3 regions of the Paenibacillus residui genome follow, and region 2 is predicted to be linked to each of the others. Evidence: riboswitches for the same ligand, from Rfam matches in the RefSeq annotation. Region 2 holds a riboswitch; each other region holds the start of a gene.
The links. Region 2 has a riboswitch for cobalamin ahead of nrdI (class Ib ribonucleoside-diphosphate reductase assembly flavoprotein NrdI). Riboswitches for the same ligand answer to the same signal wherever they lie in the genome.
Positions count from the first base shown of each region.

Region 1: it holds a riboswitch for cobalamin, as region 2 does, so the genes downstream of both, metE (5-methyltetrahydropteroyltriglutamate--homocysteine S-methyltransferase) here and nrdI (class Ib ribonucleoside-diphosphate reductase assembly flavoprotein NrdI) in region 2, are expected to answer to the same signal.
Region 3: it holds a riboswitch for cobalamin, as region 2 does, so the genes downstream of both, ACFQ03_RS24830 (ABC transporter substrate-binding protein) here and nrdI (class Ib ribonucleoside-diphosphate reductase assembly flavoprotein NrdI) in region 2, are expected to answer to the same signal.

Region 1 covers NZ_JBHTIU010000031.1:108,783-116,101, reverse strand. The annotation lists gene ACFQ03_RS10565 (alpha/beta fold hydrolase) at 1-253, shown strand, start outside; gene ACFQ03_RS10560 (Dps family protein) at 390-836, opposite strand; gene ACFQ03_RS10555 (STAS domain-containing protein) at 1,221-1,574, shown strand; gene rsbW (anti-sigma B factor RsbW) at 1,571-2,023, shown strand; gene ACFQ03_RS10545 (sigma-70 family RNA polymerase sigma factor) at 2,020-2,799, shown strand; gene ACFQ03_RS10540 (hypothetical protein) at 3,042-3,335, shown strand; gene ACFQ03_RS10535 (thiamine diphosphokinase) at 3,364-4,026, opposite strand; cobalamin riboswitch at 4,213-4,404, shown strand; gene metE (5-methyltetrahydropteroyltriglutamate--homocysteine S-methyltransferase) at 4,569-6,863, shown strand.
Region 2 covers NZ_JBHTIU010000027.1:61,619-68,937, reverse strand. The annotation lists gene ACFQ03_RS07410 (KamA family radical SAM protein) at 212-1,393, shown strand; gene ACFQ03_RS07405 (PsbP-related protein) at 1,641-2,771, opposite strand; gene ACFQ03_RS07400 (DUF4261 domain-containing protein) at 3,148-4,179, shown strand; cobalamin riboswitch at 4,368-4,565, shown strand; gene nrdI (class Ib ribonucleoside-diphosphate reductase assembly flavoprotein NrdI) at 4,819-5,199, shown strand; gene nrdE (class 1b ribonucleoside-diphosphate reductase subunit alpha) at 5,132-7,264, shown strand.
Region 3 covers NZ_JBHTIU010000107.1:10,013-17,331, reverse strand. The annotation lists gene ACFQ03_RS24850 (bifunctional adenosylcobinamide kinase/adenosylcobinamide-phosphate guanylyltransferase) at 1-326, opposite strand, end outside; gene cobT (nicotinate-nucleotide--dimethylbenzimidazole phosphoribosyltransferase) at 486-1,553, opposite strand; gene ACFQ03_RS24840 (ABC transporter ATP-binding protein) at 1,791-2,582, opposite strand; gene ACFQ03_RS24835 (FecCD family ABC transporter permease) at 2,588-3,622, opposite strand; gene ACFQ03_RS24830 (ABC transporter substrate-binding protein) at 3,624-4,667, opposite strand; cobalamin riboswitch at 5,019-5,206, opposite strand; gene ACFQ03_RS24825 (hypothetical protein) at 5,364-5,903, opposite strand; gene ACFQ03_RS24820 (aspartyl-phosphate phosphatase Spo0E family protein) at 6,041-6,304, opposite strand; gene ACFQ03_RS24815 (aminotransferase class I/II-fold pyridoxal phosphate-dependent enzyme) at 6,410-7,319, opposite strand, start outside.

The DNA.
Region 1 (7,319 bases), on a different contig from region 2:
CGTCAGCAGCAGATACGGGGAACTGCGGCTTCCTGTTGTTATAGCGGTCGGTGACTCGGACCCGTTCCGTCCCGAGCTGCAGGCTTACAGGCTGCATCGAGAGATCCCCCACTCCAAGCTGCTGAAGATCGAGCACACCGGCCATATGATTCCGCAGGCAAGGCCTGAGGCCGTTCTGCAGGCACTGAATCTGCTGGAGAAAGAAATAGCTGCGAGAGAAGGCCAGACAGGGCCGCGAACGGCTAACGGTTGAGTCCCGGCGCCGCTTGGTCGTATCCTTGACGCAGGCTGTCGGCACAGCCGGTCCACCGGCACAATAAAACAGGCGGTGAGGTCCGCCTGTTTTATTGGTTGGTCCGAAATTCACCGGAACTACGGATGAATTTCGGTTATTTCAAAAACGCATCCAGCATCCATTTATGCTTCTGCAGTGAGCCTTGGATGGCAATCATCATGTCTCCGGACGGCTCGTCCCCTTCTTCTTCGGCCGCTTTGATGCCTTCCTGCAGCTCGTTGATCATCGTCGCAAAATCCTGGGATACGGTGCGGATCATATCGGTCGGCGACTCGGAGCCGGTTGCTTCCTTGATGGAGGATAGCTCCAGGCTTTCCTTTAATGTAGCTACCGGCCTTTTGCCCAAAGACAGCAGTCGCTCAGCCAAATCGTCCAAATACTGGGCGGCCTCGTCATAAAGCTCTTCCAGTTTGACATGGAGGGTGAAGAAATGGTCTCCTGTAATATACCAATGGTAATTGTGCAGCTTCATGTACATCACCGACCAGTTGGCAACTTGCTGGTTCAGTACCGTCGTTACGGATGTCATCGTTTTTGGCATCTTTGTACCTCCTTGATAAGCTATATTGAACTTGCTTGACTGTTCTTTATTTACCCCAAAAACCGGTTTTTTAACCAAACCAGGAATCTTTAAGTTCTTTATTCGTGTTAATAAGATTGCGGGCTGCTGTCCCTTTTTACCAAAATTTCTTAAATAAAAAGAATGGCATGAAGAGTGAGAATGATTGACGAACCAGCTATAATTGAAAAGGAGGAAGAAGGCAGAAAATTACTATAAAAATTTACAGCCGCCCTGTTTCAAGCGACGTGAAATTCGTGTATATAATTATTGTCGGATTGTTTTGACGAAGGGAAATTTTTCAAGTGCATTAAGATGAAAAGTGTGGGGAAACAAAACTTCTAGCGGCATGGGAGGAAAACAGGCATGTATCCAGAGAAGAAGTTTAACATTTACAAGGAAGTGATGGCGGACGAAATCGTGGTGTACCTTAGCGGAGAATTGGATTTATCGGTAGCTGCGGAGATGCGTTCCGATCTGGAGCCGTTCATTAATCAGACCAAAAGAGCACTAACATTAAATCTTAAAGATTTAAAATATATCGACAGCACCGGCATAGGAATTCTGGTTTCCATCTTAAAAACCCGGGATGCGCTGCAAGCTCCTTTCGGAGTGGAGGAAATCCCGCCGAAAATTAATCGGTTGTTCGATATTACGGGAATTTCACAATATATTCACCCGATAGAGGGATCATCGGAAAGGAAAGAAGAAATCATATGAGCGACTTCCAAAATCACAGCGTCAGTTTAAAAGTTCCGGCAGACGCGGAATTTATAGACATTGTCCGGCTCACCCTGTACGGAATTGCATCAAAATGGGGATTTTCTTACGAAGAAATCGAGGACATGAAGGTGGCTGTGGCCGAAGCCTGCAATAATGCTGTTCTGCATGCCTATCAGGGAGAAGAGAAGGGGCAGATGGAAATCAGGTTTGAAATGCGGGAAGACGGCATTCGAATCAGCGTCAAGGACGAAGGAAGCAGCTTTGACTATGAGCAGAAAGAAAGCCAGGCCGAATCTCTGCATGACAAACCGTTAAGCGAAGTTAGCGAAGGGGGCTTGGGCATCTTTATGATGCAAGCACTCATGGATGAGGTCCAGGTGCATACACAATCCGGAACGGAGGTTATACTGACCAAATTTCTCCAAAGGAAAGAGGAATTGGCATGAAGCCAGAGCAAGCCACGCAAGACCCCAACAATAAAATAGCGGCTATACTTCAATACCAGCAGACGGAAGACAACGAGATAGCGACTGACCTGCTGCTCCATTACGAGCCTATTGTCAAGATGGCCGCCGGGAAAATGTCCCGGAACCGCCCCGACCTGTATGAGGATTTGTATCAGGTTGGGCAGATGGCTTTGCTGCGACTTTTCAAGCAGTACGACAGCACGCTCGGGATCCAATTTGAAGCCTATGCGATGAAGAGTCTGATCGGACATATGAAAAATTATTTAAGAGACAAGTCGTGGTACATTCAAGTTCCCCGGCGGATTAAGGAAAAAGGGCTGATGATTCAACAGGCGGTTGATGAGTTGACTATGAAGCTGGAGCGATCCCCGAACGTAGATGAAATTGCGGAATACTTGGAGCTGACGACGGAGGAGACGATTGAGGTGCTGGCCGGAAGGGAATGCTATAATTACGTTTCGTTGGATACTCCTCTGGCTAACGATGAAGGAAGCGCAACCATCGGTGATTTGATAGGCAGTGATGCGGACGACTTCGGAATGGTCGAGAAAAGGCTGGATCTGAACGAAGCGCTGCTTCTTCTGAAGGAAGAAGAGAAGAAGGTGCTGATGCTCGTCTTTAACGAAGGGCAATCGCAGAGGAGTATCGCCCAGGTGCTGGGAATCTCCCAGATGAGCGTATCCCGCATTCAGAAGAGAGCGATAGAAAAGCTGAAACAATATTTGAACGGACATCAATCATTGGTGGACAAGTAACAAGACACGTCATGGGGGAATGGCGTGTTTTGTGTTTTTTTGCACTGTTGTGGGGATTTACAGAGTTCCCTGCATGCGACTGCAGAGAAAAATGGGTGAAACAGATTCGACGAAATCGATTATAATGGGGATAAGGCTTTCAAGGATCCGATAAATACCGATAAATACTATTCATTCTGTCTATAATAGGAATAAAAATCCGGATCTGGCAAAAGGGCCGGTTAAGAAAGGATGTTGCTTCAATGGGCGTTAAATTCGGCCGAGAGTATGAGGAGATTATTGAAGAATTGACCGGAGCCATGTCCGGTGTAAGAAACTGCAACGAGCTGTTCGAGATGAGCGAAGAGGATTGGCGGGAGATGGACGAGCAGGAGCGGAAGGATTGTATAACGACATTAGCCGATGATATTTTTTATGGCTTGGGCGCGGAGCCGACGATGAGCTTCGGTTCCTGTCAAATTGTCTACGACCGGGACAATCACCTGATCAAAATTGCCGCAGAGGAAAAGGTCGTTCATATTATCCGGTTAATTTAACCGTTTACCGGGATGAGAAAAAGGAAGCCTAGTCTTCCTTGCTGCGGATGACCAGAAGCTTCCCTTCGGTAAGTGTAATGCGACCGGTATCAGCGGTCAGCACATTGCTGATTCCTAACGACTGGCCGGTCTTAAGCTGCGCGTCACACAGCGGGTACAGAAACCCTTCGAGGGTGATGCCTCTTACTTCTTCTGTGAAAGGAATAAGGGAAAGATAGGCGTATTCATTGCGATGGACAATCCATTCATCGTCTATAAGCGTGATTTCGTTATATGCATCCACGATTTTGCAAGGAACGCGGGCTTCCAGCCCTTTGGCCAGCAGTTGAAGGTTGGCCATGGAATGGTCAAGACGGGAACCCATGACGCCGACCAGGACGATTTCTTGCGGGTGAAGAGCCAGCGCTTCGTTGAAAGCCATCTCCGTATCGGTATAATCCTTCATGACCGGATCACATTCTACCCAGCGTTTGCTTGATTCACGGATCCGTCCGATCTCTTCGGGGCGAACGGAATCGAAATCGCCGATCGCCAGATCCGGGCTGTACCCATGCTGTACCAGGAAGGCCGCTCCCCGGTCTGCTCCAATCAGAATGTCTCCGCGTCCAATCTCGCGAAGGGCCCAGTCCCCCAAGCTTCCGCCGCTTACGATAACAACAATTCCGCCTGTCTTAGAAGATATGGCGTTCACAGCGCACCTCCTTCTGACCTTGATTTTCACTGAAACTAACGTATCATACGAAGGAAGACTTGAAAAGTGCCAATAAGGCTGGAGAGAGTGTTCCCGCTTTATTGCAGGCTGGACACCACTTAGAAAGATTAAGCTTGATAATATATACGAGTTGTTGTATGGTTATTACCAAGTCGCATTATTCCAATTGAATAAATGGGAATAGGTGCTTGTAGGCTATGCCTTGCAAGCTTAAAAGGGAATTCGGTGTAAGTCCGAAGCGGTCCCGCCACTGTAACAAGGAAGTCGCAGCAAGAACGCCACTGGTCGACAGACCGGGAAGGCAGCTTGTGATGATGATCTTGAAGCCAGGAGACCTGCCTGTTCCAACAACACTAAATGAAACCTACGGGAGATAGGCGGGTGTTAATTAATGTCCAGTTACCTGACATAGCTGGGACATTTTCGCCATTCATTCTTTTTCATTTAGGCGGGAATGTCCTTTTTTTGTTGCATGGATACGCGTTAGAAGGGATTTGAAAGTGAGAGAGGAGAAGAAGACGATGAATACGGAGAAGAGAAATGGGCTGACCAGCGGAAACCTCGGTTATCCGCGGATTGGCGAAAACAGGGAATGGAAGAAGCAGTTGGAGGCGTATTGGGGAGGCAAGCTGGAACAGGAAGAGCTGCTGGCTTCGATGAAGGAGATCCGTCTTAACCACTTGCGCAAGCAGCGGGAAGCCGGGCTGGATTGGATTCCGGTTGCCGATTTTACTTTATACGACACTATGCTGGATACCGCCGCCATGTTTGGGCTTGTGCCGGACCGGTTCGATTACACGGGGGGCCCCGTTCCGCTGGAAACTTATTTTGCCATGGCACGGGGCAACCGTTCGGCGGCAGCTTGCGAAATGACGAAGTGGTTCACTACAAACTATCATTACATCGTCCCGGAATTCGGCGAGCGCACACCTTCGCTTGTAGATAACCGGATTCTTGCCCTCTATAAGGAAGCGAAGGAAGAGCTGGGCATCGAAGGCCGGCCGGTTCTGATCGGTCCCTATACCTTCCTGAAGCTGTCCAAGGGATATGACCGCACTCGATTCCAGGAGGTTATGCAGAGCCTGCTACCGGCGTATGCCCAGCTTCTGCAGGAGCTGGAGCAGGAAGGAGTGCAGTGGCTGCAGATGGATGAACCGGCCTTGGTTATGTCGGTGACGGACGAGGAAATGCAGGCCGTTCGGGATAGCTACCATTATCTTCATTCGGCGGCGCCCCGGTTGAAGCTTCTGCTGCAAACCTACTTCGATTCCGCCGAGCGTTACTCGGAATTGGTGGCCTTGCCGGTACAGGCGATCGGACTGGATCTGGTATCCGGCCGCACCCGGCATTTGGACGCTCTAGAGCAATATGGATTCCCGGAGGATAAGCTTCTCGCTGCGGGTGTTGTAGATGGCCGGAATATATGGCGCACCGATTTGGATGACCGGCTGCAGCTGCTGGAATCCATCGCCCGCAAGGTGCCTTACGAGCGGATGATCATCCAGCCGTCCTGCAGCCTGATGCATGTGCCGATCAGCCTGGCGGCAGAGACGGCGCTGCCCCCGGAGCTGAGGAATGCGCTGGCCTTCGCCGATGAGAAGCTGGAGGAAATTGCGCTTCTGGCAAAAGCGATATGTCTGGGGGCGGAGCAGGAAGAGGTGAAGACTCGATTGCAAGCGAGCCGTGAGGCTCTGCGGGCATTGAAGGCATCGCCTCTGAGAGCGGCTCGGGCCGGTCAGCCGGCGGAGGCGATTCTTGCAGCGAAGACAAGGACGCCGTTCGCGGAACGCCGGAAGGAGCAGCAGAAGGCTTTTAATCTGCCGCTTCTGCCGACGACTACGATCGGCAGCTTCCCCCAGACGGCGGAGGTTCGCAGGGGAAGACGGCTGTGGCGCAAAGGTGAGTGGACGAAGGAGCAGTACGACCGGTTTATCCGTGAACAGATTCGCGAATGGATAGCCATTCAGGAGGAGATTGGCCTGGATGTGCTCGTACACGGGGAGTTCGAACGAACCGATATGGTGGAATTTTTCGGCGAGAAGCTGGCCGGCTTCGCCTTCACCGTCAACGGCTGGGTTCAATCCTACGGCTCGCGCTGTGTGAAGCCCCCGATTATCTGGGGCAATGTCGATTTCGAGGCGCCTATGACGGTGGAAGAGACGGTCTACGCCCAATCTCTAACCTCCAAGCCGGTTAAAGGTATGCTGACGGGGCCGGTGACCGTGTTGAACTGGTCCTTCGTGCGTGACGATATTCCGCGCAAGGAGGTAGCCGAACAGCTGGCATTAGCTTTGAGGAGAGAGGTCGAAAGTCTGGAACAGGCCGGCATACGCATGATCCAGGTCGACGAGCCAGCACTCCGCGAAGGGCTGCCGCTTAAGGAAGAAGACCGCGAGGAATATTTGGAATGGGCAGTGGGGGCATTCCGGCTGGCGACATCCGGAGTGAAGGACAGCACTCAGATTCATACCCATATGTGTTACTGCGAATTCAGCGATCTGATCGATGCTATCCGCCAGTTGGACGCTGATGTGATCTCTATCGAAACCTCACGCAGCCACGGAGAGCTTCTCGAAGCGTTCGAGACCGACACATATGATAAAGGAATAGGGCTGGGCGTCTACGACATCCACAGTCCCAGGGTGCCATCCGTTGACGAAATGACCGGCCTGATTGAGAAAGCTCTGCGGGTGCTGCCCGCTTCGCTGTTCTGGATCAACCCGGATTGCGGGCTGAAAACCCGGGCCAAGGAAGAGACGGTCCAATCCCTGAAGCATATGGTTCAGGCGGCCCGCCAAGCCCGCGAAGCTTTGTAGCCTATTTCATTATTGCGCTGCCGTTCCAGCCGTCGGCATCAGAAAAATAACGAAGTCTTCGAAGGTGCTTCGAAGACTTCAACGGCTTTTATCAGCAGCGAGCAGCGGGCTGGTCCACAAATTATTCTCCCATGCCTTTGGCAGCTATCCCTTTCGCTCAGTCAGATGTGCGGCAATCTATACTTTGTTCTCCCGTCCATTTGACTGTTATCCCTTTCGCTCAGAAAGATGTGGCTCCCATCCCCACACCGCTATGCCGGTCGGACTTTATTTAGGCCGGGAAAGCAGCCGCAATTTGCATAAAATCATAAGATTGATGGTCGCCTGCTCTTTACACTCCGAGTCGACTCAATTACTTTTTCTGAGTTGAAGGGATAACAGTCCAAAGGATGGCAGCAAAGATATATGCACCTGAATTGTAGAATGTGGTTAAAATACGTGGAAAAACGGCACGTA
Region 2 (7,319 bases):
GTCTTTTTGTGTATAGGGTCCCGCCGCTGACAGAGATGGGCTTTCCGTCAGGGCGGGACATTTTTGCTTTTATACACTGATTGGAATGGGGTGTTGAACGTGGATACCGAAGAATCGATTCTAAGCGAACCTCCGCCTATAGGCTCTTGGTTCCTGCTCATTACTAAGATAGGAAGAGACACGACTTGAACAGAATAAAGGAGGAATTGGAATGGCCCAGCCGAAGTATATCACCGATATCGACAAGATAACGGCTATACCGGAGGAAGAGAGACAAAAGCTTAAGCAAATAACGGAGAAGTTCGTTTTTCGGGTTAACGACTATTATTTAGGATTAATCAATTGGCAAGATCCCCATGATCCCATTAAGAAGCTGGTAATTCCCAATGAAGGAGAGCTTCTCGAATACGGCCGCTGGGATGCTTCCGACGAGGACACGAATTATGTGGTTCCCGGCTGCCAGCACAAGTATAAGACAACAGCTCTGTTGATTGTGTCGGAGGTTTGCGGCGCTTACTGCCGATATTGCTTCCGCAAACGGCTATTCCGCAACGATGTCAAAGAGGCGATGCTGGATGTAGATCCGGGAATTGAATATATTTCCCGGCATCCCGAAATCAACAACGTCCTGCTGACAGGCGGAGACAGTCTGATTCTCGCCACCTCCAAGCTGAAGATGATTTTCCAACGGCTTCGGGAAATCAAGCACGTCAAAATTATTCGCCTCGGCTCCAAAATCCCCGTTTTTAACCCAATGCGGATATACGAAGACCAGGAATTGCTGGATACGATTCGGACTTATTCGACTCCTGAACAACGAATATATGTAATGGCTCATATTAATCATCCGCGGGAAATTACACCGGAAGCGAAACGGGCATTTCAGGCGCTTCATGAAGCAGGAGCCATTGTTGTCAACCAGACTCCGGTGCTGAGAGGAATTAACGATGACCCTGTCGTTCTGGGAGAATTGTTAGACCAGCTATCCTGGGCGGGCGTCACTCCGTATTATTTCTTTATCAACCGTCCGGTTGCCGGTAACAAAGATTTTGTACTCCCCTTGAAGCGGGCTTACGAGATCGTGGAAGAAGCCAAAGCTCTCACTTCCGGATTGGGTAAGCGTGTGCGCCTCTCGATGAGCCATACTTCCGGCAAAATTGAAATTTTGGCGATTCAGGACGGCAAAGCGTATTTGAAATATCACCAATCCCGAGAGGGGCATTATGGCCGGTTTATGGTATTGGATTGCCCTGACGATGCGGCCTGGTTCGATGATTTGCCGGGCAATGAACAGTATTGGGAGAAGCCCAGGAAGAAAACCGATCAGGTGGTCTCTGTCAATGAGCTCCCCGACATGCCGCAAAGAAGGAGAGCAAGAGTAGCCCAGTCATAATTAATATAGCAGTGATATGAATACGAAGGCGTTCTGTGCTCCGGACTGAGGCAGGCGCCTTCATCGCGTTTTCGGAGCCGGGATTAATCTTCCACCCGGAAAAAAGAGCGAAGGGGCGTTGGTACGCCCCTTCGCTCCTGCTAATGATTTAATAAGTGCCATTGCTTGATAAATTCCGCGGACTGCCGGATATCGTGCAGCCATAAATGCTCCCGCATCGATTCCGAAAGCTCACCGGTTAGTGTAATTACTTCTTAACTTTAAACGTGTTGGTTGCGTCGATATAAGTTTGCTTGTTATCATCCATTTTATTGGCATTCGTCCAGAAAATTACTTGGTGGAAGCCGTTTTCGGATTCTACCAGTGTAAACAGATAAGCGATCTTGACTTTATCCACTTCTCCCCGGACTTCAAACTGGATGCCTTTGTTACCGTTAATATCTGTTTCAACAGGATCGGAATGGACGGCGTTGCCGATGAGAGAACCGTCTGTCTGCATGGACATAATCAAATCGTAGTATTCTTGCAGCGTAAATCCGTCGTCGAAATCTGTCTTGGGCTCGTTAAGAACCATCAGATAGTTCTCGTTTCCTGCAGAGAGATTAAGGGCTTGGAGGTCGGCTTCGTCGTTCAGCCCATTAGCTTCCGTCCACCCGCCCGGCAGTGTAATTTCCGTCAAGTCTGCACTATCGGTAAGTACGACATCCTTGCCGCTCGTCTTGGAATCCGAACCGTTCCCGGCCGTAGTTTCAACATCATCTTTCAGAACCCGGAAAGAATTAATGACGTTAGTAAATTCTTCCTCGTACTCATCATAGCGTTCATCCAATGTCCAGGCAGCCAATTGATAGAAACGGTTGCCTTTCTCCAGGTATGTAATCAAATAACGGACTTTGATACCGGTAATCTCGGCCGAAATAACGGCTTGTTTTGCGGGGATGCCGTCAATTTGAATATCTTTGGTTTCACTGATTTTTGTATTTTCCGCGGTCATTTCGATGTTCTGATTAGCAACGGTCATGAAATCATCAAGCGTAGTATCGTCAGCAAATTCCGATTTAGCGAATGGAACAGCAATCACGTACTTTTCTTTCACAAGGTTGGCTGCGCCCAGAATGGCCTGCGCGTTTAGCGAGTCATTCTCTTTCCAATCCTTAGGAACAGTAATTTGCACGCTCTCGTCCTTGCTCTTCAGCTCTTTCCCGTCCGCCGCAGGCTTCTGGCTGGCCGTCGGGGAAGCCGAAGGCTCGGTGGATGCCGTAGGACTTGGCGAAGGGTCGGTTGTTGTCGGTGGTTTGTTATCCGAACCGCATCCGGACAAAATTCCCGCTGTTAGGACGGTAGTTGCCAACAGCACGTTCCATTTTTTCTTCATCATCGTACTTAACTCAGCCTTCTTTCTATAAATTGATAAATTAACAACATTTAATACTTTACCTAAAACTGCAAAAAAAAGAAACAGTAAGTTTGAAAAAAGTTATGAAAAATTATTTAACGGCTCCCTGATTATGAATAATTTAGCAGAGGTGGAGACGGATGAATGGCAAAATGCAAGCGGATGTGCTATATGTAGTTTCGGGGCATGAAACGATCCCTGAAGCCGGGGCCGGACCAAGGAGCGGGCTATAGCCTTGCCAATGGGATGGATAAGGCTCCGGAACGGTATCCGTCAGGAATAAGAAGGCTGCAAAGCGGATGTCGGGTGACGGTCCGTTAGAAAAAACATCAGGATAGACAGGAGGAATTTAATGATAATGGGCTGGTTAGATCTATTTCGCAAATGGAGCAAAAGCAAAGAGCAAGTGACGGAGGAAGCTCATGAACCCGCAGAAGCACCGGTGAAGCAGGAGCAGGAGCAGGAGACGATCGTGAAGTCCAAAGAGGAATTCCCCGGCTTCGCTCCTGTATGGATGGTGGAACTTCTGTACCGGCACAAGCCAATTCTGAATCAAGAACGGTTATACGCAAAGATGCAGAAATATACCGGGGAAGCCAGGCTCGACGAACATGCTCCTAAGGGTGCGCGGGATCGGGATCCGGTCGTATCGGAGGCCCATTCCGGCGAGCGGACGCGGCAAGATTTCGAACCTCTCTTATTCTATCATTCCAACTATATGGTCCAATACCGCGATGGAGTCGTTCCTGCGCAAACTTGTATCTTACCCTCTGAGCGTCCGCCGGAAGCGGCCTTGTATGAAGCTGCACTGCAGCAATCGTGGCATTGGCCGGATGCCCGCCAAGTGGTCGGAGGCTGCCGTTATTCCTTGCTGCTGACCGATTTCTGCGCGGAAGGACTGAACTATAAAGAAAGATTGAAACTGTTTCAGAGCGCTCTGTGCGCTCTTCTGGAAACGGCGCCTTGCGAGGCCATCTATTGGAAAACAAGCGGCAAGCTCGTTCAGCCCGAGGAATATTTACGGGCAATTTCTGAAGGGGAATGGCTGCACGGGGCTATGAACGTGCGATTATACAAGGCGGAAGGGGACGGGACAGGCCAGCCGGAAATGCTCGTCGATACATGCGGTCTTGCCGCGATGGGGGTGCCTGACCTGCAGTGTCATTTTACCGGTCTTGATCCGAATGAAGTAGCCACCATACTCGTCGATCTCGCCTATTATTTGTATGAAAGGGGCGACATCATTCGAGACGGGGAAACGATCGGTTCCGCAGAGAGCCAGCGTTGGCGCTGCGAGCATCAGCACTCGTTAAATGAACCGCGAAGGCGTGTGATCGACCTCAACCCGGGTGAGCCTTATTCCGCAGGAGGGCAGCTTCATGGCCGTTAAAGAGACGGCTGGAATAGCAGGAGAATTATTTACCTCAACGGCGATGTCCGTTATGTAAATCTATGAAAATATAAATATGCCAAAATGCCTCTTGATTGTTACAGAGAAACATTGTATATTACGTTAGGAGACTATATTTAGTGTTCATCTTCGACGACAGATACTAGATATAGAGAGTTAACTGAATATAACAGATAGAGAAGAAGGTGTCAGATTTGACTTAATAGGGAATCCGGTGTGAATCCGGAGCTGTCCCCGCAACTGTAAGTGCGGATGAAATGAGCATACCACTGTATAGGCAGCGTCTTGGGGCGGGTCTATACGGGAAGGGCTCAAAGTAGGATGAAGCACAAAGCCAGTAGACCTGCCTTCTATCTCTGCAAGTTTCGCATCTTCGGGGAATGAGAGGTTGAAACGACACGGAGCAGAGCCCATTTTATGGCTCTGTAGCTTTCATGCTGTCGTTTTTGGCCCACCACCGGCGGATGGGCCATTTTTAATGCATTGGAAGTTCTAAATTCCGGGGCTTGGCGGAGTTAATTGCTGCCAGCCGGCATCCTGCTATCACATTTTACTTCAAAAGTGGATAGGTAGATTGCTATGGAACGACCCCGAACGTGGATGCCCATGGAGGTAGCTATGCTTATCGTATTTGACTCTAAGACAGGAAACGTGAAACGGTTCGTGAACAAATTGGAGCTGGAATGCGTTCAAATTACGGAAGGGTTAACCGTCGACCAGCCCTATGTGCTGATTACTTATACTACGGGTGTGGGGCAGGTTCCGCAGACGACCCTGAAATTTCTGGAGGAAAATAGCCGGTGGCTGCAAGGGGTTGCTTCCAGCGGCAATATGAACTGGGGAGCCCGTTACGGCTTGGCCGGAGACCGGGTGGCCGAGATGTACTCGGTGCCTTTGCTGATGAAATTCGAGCTGAGCGGCACGAACAAAGATGTCGAGCGATTTAAACAGGAGGTCAATCAAATTGTCCACGCAACTTTCCAATTGGATACAGCTTAATAATGAAATTATGGTGCTTAAGGACGGCAAATTCCAGTTTGACAAAGACCGGGAGGCGGCCCGAAGCTATTTTGTCGATTATGTGAATCAGAACACGGTTTTCTTCCATGATCTGAAAGAGAAGATCGATTATTTGATCGAGCACGACTATTATGAGAAAGAGCTGTTCGACAAATACGACTTTGCCGAAGTGAAGAGCTTGTATGAGGGGCTGTATGCCCGGAAGTTCCGCTTTCCGTCCTTTATGAGCGCTTTTAAATTTTACAACAATTACGCGATGAAGACGAATGACGGGACCAAGTTTCTGGAGCGGTATGAAGACCGGATTGCGGTCGTAGCGCTGTTCCTGGGCAACGGCGATATGCAAAAGGCGAGGGAATATGCGGATCTGCTGATTTCTCAGGAATATCAGCCGGCTACGCCCACGTTCCTGAACGCAGGCAAAAAGCGGCGCGGGGAGCTGGTCAGCTGCTTCCTGCTGGAAGTGGATGATTCGATGAACTCGATCGGATTCGCGATCAATTCGGCTCTGCAGTTAAGCAAGATCGGCGGCGGTGTCAGCCTCAATCTAAGCAAGATCCGTGCGGCCGACGAACAAATTAAAGGGCTGGACGGCAAAGCAAGCGGAGTTCTGCCGGTTATGAAGCTGTTCGAGGATGCCTTCTCCTATGCGAACCAATTGGGCCAGCGTGACGGCAGCGGGGTCGTTTACCTCAACCTGTTCCACGCCGATATCCATGAGTTTCTGGATACGAAGAAGATTAACAGCGATGAGAAAATCCGGATCAAGACGCTTTCCTTGGGCGTCGTTGCTCCTAATAAATTTTTCGAATTGGTGGAGCAGGATAAAGACATGTACCTGTTCTATCCGCATACGGTTTATCGTGAGTACGGAATGCATCTGGACGATATGGATATTACGGAAATGTACGACGAGCTGGTCAATAATCCGAATATCCGCAAGAAGAAAATCGTCGCCAGAGACCTCATCATAAAAATTGCGCAAATTCAGATGGAATCCGGCTACCCATACATAATGTTCGTCGATAACGCCAATGAATATCATGCCCTCAAAAAAATCGGCCGGGTGAAGTTTTCCAATCTGTGCAGCGAAATCGCCCAGCTTAGTGAAGTATCCACCATTAACGATTACGGGGTAGAGGATGACATCCATCGCGACATTTCCTGCAACCTGGGATCGCTGAATATTGTGAATGTGATGCAGAACAAGCGGATGAGGGATACGGTTCATCTGGCCATGGATGCGCTGACCGAGGTGAGCGACCGCACCAACATTGCCATCGTTCCTTCTGTCGCCAAAGCTAACCGGGAGCTTCATTCCGTCGGCTTGGGGGCCATGAACCTGCACGGATTTCTGGCCTCGAACAAAATTCCGTACGAATCGAAGGAAGCGATCGATTTTGTACGCACCTTCTTCATGATGCTCAACTTCTATTCCCTGGAGCGGTCGATGCTGATTGCCAAGGAAAGGAAGGAAACGTTCAAGGATTTTGAGAAAAGCGAGTATGCGAACGGAGCTTATTTCGACCGGTACTTGGATAATGATTATTCTCCGCGCACGGATAAAGTGAAAGCATTATTTGAAGGCCATGTGATCCCGACCAAGGAAGATTGGCTCCGCTTGAAGGAGCTGGTTCAAGAGCATGGAATCTATCATGCCTACCGGATGGCCATTGCCCCGACAGGGTCGATCTCATACCTTCAATCCTCCACCGCGTCTATTGCGCCTATCACGCAGAGAATAGAGGAGCGCGAATACGGGGATTCCAGAACGATTTATCCGATGCCGTTCTTGAATGAGGACAATTTCTTCTATTATAAAGAAGCTTATGATATGGACATGTACAATCTGATAGACCTCGTTGCCGAGGTGCAGGTGCATATAGATCAGGCCATCTCGACCATTCTCTATGTGAAGGATGATCTGACGACTAGAGATTTGGCCAAGTATTACATTTATGCGCAGAAAAAAGGGCTGAAGACCCTCTATTATACCCGCACGAAGAAAAGAACGATTGACGAATGCATCAGCTGCGTTGTTTAAGGGCGGCTTAAAATATATTGAACTGGCGACAGGGATAACAGCGATCGGGTCCCTG
Region 3 (7,319 bases), on a different contig from region 2:
TGGCCCCCCCGCCCTCGTAAGGGCGCATCTTCATGGACAACGCCATCGTCCTGCCTTCCCTCCGAGGAGTTCGAGGCTGTCCATGCCTGTTCCCGCGCAAGGTCTTTCGCCAGCATATCGGCCAAATGGTACGGCTCCTCCACCGTCACCCACGAAAACCCTGCCTCATCCCGCCGGCTGCGATGCCGGCGAACGCGGTCCGCCATTTCATCATCGTAAATTTGCGCGGTCGCCACGTAGATGCCGTTTGTCCCCAGTCGGGCGGCATACTGCTCCGCAAATTTACTCTTGCCGCTGCGGGCTCCTCCCGTTATCAACACGATCATTCCCGTCCCTCCGCTCCACCGTATTCTTGCGTCCATGCCATTAATAATGGTTAGTCGTGACATACCACCAAGCCTGTAATGTCGACTCCGTTAATCGTGACATTCTGCCGCCATTACAGCATTCGACCCTTTAGCGGACCCTTTAGCCGCAGCTTGCGGTCAGCCCTTGGATACTCCCGCACTTTCAAAGGTCGCCATCTCATTGATGATTTTCATTGCGGCCTCTACCAGGTGGAAACAGAGCACCGCGCCTGTCCCTTCCCCGAGCCTCATATCCATATGAATCATCGGCGCGAGGCCGATCGCTTCCAGCAGCTTGCCGTGCCCCTGCTCCCGCGACAGATGAGACGCGAGCATATACCCGACGGATAATGGAGCTATCCGCGCAGCGACCAGGGCGGCGGCGGAAGAGATGAAGCCGTCGATCACGATCGGGCAGCGGCGCGCGGCGGCCCCCAGGATGACGCCGACCAGGCCGGCAATCTCGAAGCCGCCCAGCTTGGCCAGCACATCCAGCGGATCGTGCGGATCGGGCCGATTCGCTTCGATCACCCGGCGGATGACATCCTGCTTGTGCTGCCAAGTGGCGTCATCGATGCCGGTGCCGCGGCCGGCCGCCTGATCGGGGCCGATTCCGGCGAGCACCGACAGCAGCGCCGAGCTGGCCGTCGTATTGCCGATCCCCATCTCCCCCGTTGCGAACAAACGGAAGCCTTGATCGGCCAGCCCGCCTACCAGCTCGAAGCCTGCCTGCACCGCCTGCGCCGCCTCCTGCTTCGACATGGCCGGCCCTTTCGCCATATTGCTCGTTCCCTTGCGAATCTTGCGGTTGACCAGGCCCGGATGGTCCATATCGGCGCAGACGCCCATATCGACGCAGATCACTTCCGCCCCGGCATGTCTCGCCAGCACATTGACAGCTGCACCGCCGTTCAGGAAGTTCTGCACCATCTGGGGCGTCACTTCCTGCGGGAACGCGCTGATCCCTTCTTCACATACTCCGTGATCCCCGGCCATGACGATCACCGCCTTCTTGCCGAGAATTCCTTCGCCAGCCTTGCCGGTCTCGTAGCTGCCCGTCATTCCAGCTACCTGCCTGGCAACGGCTTCCAGCTTGCCGAGGCTCCCCGGCGGCTTGGTCAGCGAATCCAATCTTCGCTGTGCAGCCTCCATCGCCTGCTCGTCCAACGGCCGGATTTGTTCTATGTATTGTCGGATGATGTCCATGCTTTTCCTCCCCTATCCATGCGGTGATTGAATGAACCCTTCGTGTCCAATCGCCAAGTTTGACATCGGACAACCGAAACGCTATTCTCCCGGAGGTCCGGGATTTCTATAAAGCTCGGCTCGTTGCCTGGCTTCCTTATATCCCATCCATACTTTTGCATTATGGTTTGTATTATACAGGGTGCACCAGGTTTGCTCCACCTTGGAATACGCTCCCTGTTCCATTTGAATTAATAATCAATACTCCTCCGCGGGATTGTGCGGGTTGAGCAAAATTTGCGGGATGCCGCTCCGGGGATGACTTATGACCGTAGGCATCGTTCCATAAACTTCATGGATGAGCTCGCCCGTCATCATTTCATGAGGGGCCCCGATGCGGACCATTCGGCCTTCATGCAGAACCAGCATCCGGTCGCAATATTGGGCGGCGAGGTTCAAATCATGAAGAACAGCGACCACCGTCAGTCGTTCCTCGGTCTGCCATCTTTTCACATAATCCATCATCTGCACCTGATAGCCGATATCAAGGAAGGTGGTGGGCTCGTCCAGCAGCAGCAGCCGTGGCTGCTGCGCCATCGTTTTGCCCAAGGCAACCCGCTGCCGTTCTCCTCCGCTTAACAGCTCCAGCGACCTCTCGGCAAGAGCATTCAAGTTCAGCCGTTCCATAATTTTAGCAATGACCGCCCCGCTGTCGTCTTTCTCATCGCCGAGCCAGTTTTGAAAAGGATACCGCCCCATTTCGATCACTTCTCGCACCTTAAAGCCGATGGGTGGTAGAGCGTCCTGCTGCAGTACGGCCATCCAGCGGGCCAGCTCCTTGCGTGAGTAGCTACGCGCATCGCGGCCGTCCAGCTTGATGGCTCCCGTATCCGCCGGTTCCAGAGCGGAAATCAGCTTAAGCAGAGTGGATTTGCCGCTGCCGTTCGGCCCGATGATGCCGAAGAACTCCCCCTGGGCAACGTGAAATCCGATATCCTGCAGCACCTGTTTTTTCCCATATGCTTTATTCACACCGTTCACTTCAATCATCGGATTCACCCCCGGCTCTTATGTTTATGCTTGTTCAGCAGATAAGCAAAGAATGGCGCCCCGATAATGGCGGTTACTACACCGAGCGGGATCTCCCTCGGACTCAGGGCGATTCTAGCTATCGTATCGGCCCACAGCACATAAATACCGCCGACAATGGTCGAGATGGGAATGATGATCCGGTAATCGGGCCCTACGATCAAACGGACCAGATGAGGCACGACCAGTCCGACGAAGCCGATGACTCCCGATACGGATACCGCCGCTGCCGTTACCAAGGTGGAGACTACCAGCACGATCAGCTTGGTCCTTTCCACGTGCACTCCCAGGTGTGCTGCCTGACGTTCGCCCAGGGCCAGCAGATTCAGCGACCGGCTGAAGCCGATCAGAATGACCACAACGACTCCCAAATAAGGCAGCAGCAGCAGGGAATAATCCCAGTTCCGCATCGAGAGGCTGCCCATTAACCAGTATAGGATTTCGTTCACGACCTCTCCGGACAGCGAAACCATGAAGGATACGAATGCCCCGAGAAAAGCCTGCACGACCACCCCGGATAAAATAAGGGTTTCCAGCTGGGATTTCCCCTGGGTGCTGGCCAGCTTGTAAACGATGAACAGGGTCGTCATCCCGGTAGTAAAGGCAACGACCGGAATGGACCATTGGCCGATAAAGGTCTGCAGCCCGAACAGAATGATGAAAGCCGCCCCCACCGAGGCGCCTGAAGCGACTCCAAGCGTATAGGGATCAGCCAACGGATTCCGCAGTACGGCTTGAAAGCCCGCCCCCGCTATGGCAAGCGATGCTCCTACCAGGATGGCAAGCACAACTCTCGATAATCGGACCTTCAGAATGATCGATTCATCGGACGGTGACCAGTCGGGCTGGATCGAATCTCCTATGCCCGGGATGGCATGGAACAGAATCCTCCACACATCGCCTATCGGCACTTGGGCCGAGCCGAAGGATAAGCTCAGTGTAACGGAAAGCAGGAGGAGCATAAGGGCTCCTCCTCCATAAGCAAACAGCTTCGCTTTCATCTTATTTCACCAGATCCGGATGAATCGCCTTGGCCGCTTCAAGCAGCGCTTCCGTCAAACGCGGACCTACCCGGCTGATAATATCTTTATCAATCGGATATAGAGCTCCGTTCTTGACCGCATCGATCTGATCCCAGCCCGGACGCTTCTTGATTTCTTCGAGAATCGATTCCATTCCTCCGCCTTCGGCATACAGAATGACTTCCGGATTAGCCTGAATGATCTTCTCCGGATCGATCGGGAACCAGCCTTTCTCCCCTGCGGCTATATTCGTTCCGCCGGCAAGCTTGACCAGCTCATCCATAAACTCCCCTTCCCCCACGGTCCAGCCCGGGGAGAACTCCATGTAGACCTTCTTGGCCGGTGCATCCTTGACGGCGTCTACGACTTTCTGCCGGTCGGCCTTCATCTGCTCGGCCACCTTCTTGGCCTCTTCCTGCTTGTTCATGATGAGGCCCATCGTCTCGATTTTTTCGATCACTTCATCCAAAGTTTTAGGTGCGGAGAAATAGACCGGAACATTCATTTCGCGAATTTTATCAATGACCTTTTTGTTGCTGCTTGCAGCGACCACCAAGTCCGGTTCCGTGGCCAGAAGAGCCTCCAGATTAGTCTCCAAAGAACCGATCTTCGGCTTCGCCGCCGCTTCCTCAGGGTAGTTGCTCCATTGATCCACGCCGACAACCTGATCCCCCGCTCCTATCGCAAACAAGGTTTCCGTCTCGCTCGGGGCCAGAGAAGCAATCCGTTCAGGAGCTTTATCGAATGTCAGCTCCGTCCCCGAAGCATCCGTAACTTTCAGCGGATATTCGGTTTGTCCGGCCTTCGCTTTCCCATCGTCAGACTTATCCCCCGAATCGGGCTTCTTATCACCATCCGCCTGATTTTCCTTGCCCTTCTCGTCCTGCACTTTAGCCGGATCGCTTATGCCCTTCGGGTCCTGCTGCTTGTCTCCGCAGCCCAGCAGCCCGACAGCCAGCATGGCCATCAGAAGCAGAGCTGTCATTGTCCGCATCATCTGCTTTGCGGTCCGTCCTTGACTCATTATTCTTCCTCTCCTTTTGTCTACAGCGCCTATTCTTTTTTTTGAGAAAGAGCCTGAAACGATGAATGACTTCCCTGTGCCCCCGGGCCGTTCGCCCGGAACCTATGATGCAGCCCTAAGAAGAACATCGTGAAATGACTCACGAAATCTTCTATGACAATCCTTTTAAAGGTCTAACCGCTATATGCAGTAAAATTTGATGATCAGGGACTTGCTTTTTTCTGGCCGCGCTTTAAATGAAAAAAGCCCTCCATCCGTTCGATAGAGGGCATAATGGCGCAGCGATCCAAGGGGATAACAAATGAACCCCATCATCCTGATCAGCCGGTTTCCTTTTCCTCGAAGGATTTCTTCAGCTTCACCTTGCAGGCAGGTCTCCTGACTTATGGGGTTGGTAAATCTCGCCTTCCCGTTGGATTCAACAGTGGCCTAATGAGACTCTCCCATTTTACAGTGGCGGGACCGTGCCGGATTTGCACCGGCTTCCCTTTTAACCCGGACGCGGATGGCGTTCGCGGGACCTGCAGGCATTACATGTCCATTCAATTATTCAAGCTATATTCTCTTAGAAGATTATAGGGGAAGCGCCCCCAAGTTACAAGTCTATTATTATCTACCGTTAACGGATTACAACGATACATGCGATACTGCATGACTTCGCAGAATCTATCAGCTCAAAAACAATTGCGTACTATGCTAGGATTCCATTATTTTCTTCAACACTTCCGCCGCCTTGTCCTTATCCTTGGCCCGAGGGTGGATAAAGGCATACATTTCCGCCCCTTTGTAGCCGACGGATTGCAGCCATTCCGTTTTGCTCACCGGTACTCCGTACAGCTTTTTCTCAAGCTTGCCCTCGTCATTCGGCGCTTCAAGCACCCCTTCCGGATAATCCTCCGGACGGAACAGATCGTCCATACCCGGCAGGCCTCCCTGTTCGGCAAACACCTTGAATTGCTCTTCCGGAAGGACCATAATGTCGTTATCCCCGGCGGCGATTTCGACCATCAGCTTGTTAAGGTCGAAGATCGGACTGGAGAATAAATCCACGGACATGGTTTCCCCTACTTTGTCCTGAACGAAATTCTCCAATGTTTCCGCTACAGAAGAGTCCATTCCCCCCGGCGGCAGAATGAAGATGGTGACATCCGCTCTCTCTCTTCCACAGGCGCTCAGCACCACTACCAAAACTAGCACCGCGATTAGCTTCCATGCTATTCCCAGCTTCGCTTTCAACGTTTCTCCCCCCACTAAAGTCGCATCAAAACTATGATAGCACAGAGTCTGTTCCGAAGAAATCGTTTTAGCGAGATTATACTCTCTCTAGGGGGGCGCTTTCTGTCCTTTAAGCAGGAAAAAAAGAGCCGGGCTTATCAGCCCTCGGCTCTTATCATTTCCAGATATAAGTTTATTTTCTTATCCAGCAGTCTGCTAATCTCCAATATGGAGGAATTGTTGAAACAAGGTTCTTCCATGTACATCTGCTCCATCTGCATGCGCAAAACCCGAATCTCTTCTTCCAGAACAAGCAGAGCGTTAGATGGCTTGGCGGGTTCGGTCACCCATCTTAAATGCGAATCCTTCTCCCGAAGCAAAAGGTTGTGATACGGAGCCGAATTCAGGTAAGCAGCAGTCATAATCATTCCCCCTTTGGTAGCATGAAGAGAAAGAATAACGCTTTTCTTCTACTTTAAACAATACCATATTTAGGCGCAAAAAGAAATCTGGCCCATGGAAAATTATTACTTCTGCAGCTTCTCGTAAAACTTGCCTATCCGATCCAACGCTTCATTCAATTGGCTTACTGACGTGGCGTAAGAGCAGCGAATGAACCCTTCGCCTCCCAATCCGAAAACATTGCCCGGCACAGCAGCCACCCTTGCTTCCCGCAGGAGCCTCTCGGCAAATTCCTCCGAGCTCAGTCCTGTCGATTGGATCGAGGGGAAGGCGTAGAAGGCCCCTTGCGGCTCGTGACAATCCAGACCGATTTCCCGGAAGCCCCGTACTACCAGCCTGCGTCTCTGATTATAGGATTCGACCATCCGGTCCTTCTCTTCCAAACCGTATCTAAGCGCCTCTATTGCGGCCACTTGGCCCATGACGGGAGCACACATGACGGTATATTGATGAATTTTCAGCATCGCCTGAATCAGATCCCGATGACCGCAAGCGTATCCCATTCTCCAGCCGGTCATGGCGAACGCCTTGGAAAATCCGCTGACGAGGATGGTACGATCCTTCATGCCCGGCAGCGATGCGAAGCTGACATGCTTCTGACCATAGGTTAATTCCGCATAAATTTCGTCGGAAATTACGATCAGATCGTTCTCTTCTACCAGCTTGGCAATCGGCAGCCAATCTTCCCGGGTCATGATTCCTCCCGTCGGATTGCTCGGGTAACAGAGCACAAGCACCTTGGAACGGGGAGTGATCTTCGCCTTCAGCGATTCCGGCGTCAACTTGAATTGATCCTTGGCGAATGTCTCTATACCGACCGGAATTCCTCCCCCGATCGAAGCGATGGGCGAATAGGACACATAGCAGGGTTCGGGGATCAATATTTCGTCGCCCGGCGTAATAAGCGCCCGCAGAGCGAGATCGATCGCCTCACTGCCCCCGACCGTAACAATGATTTCGTCCTTCGGTTCATAC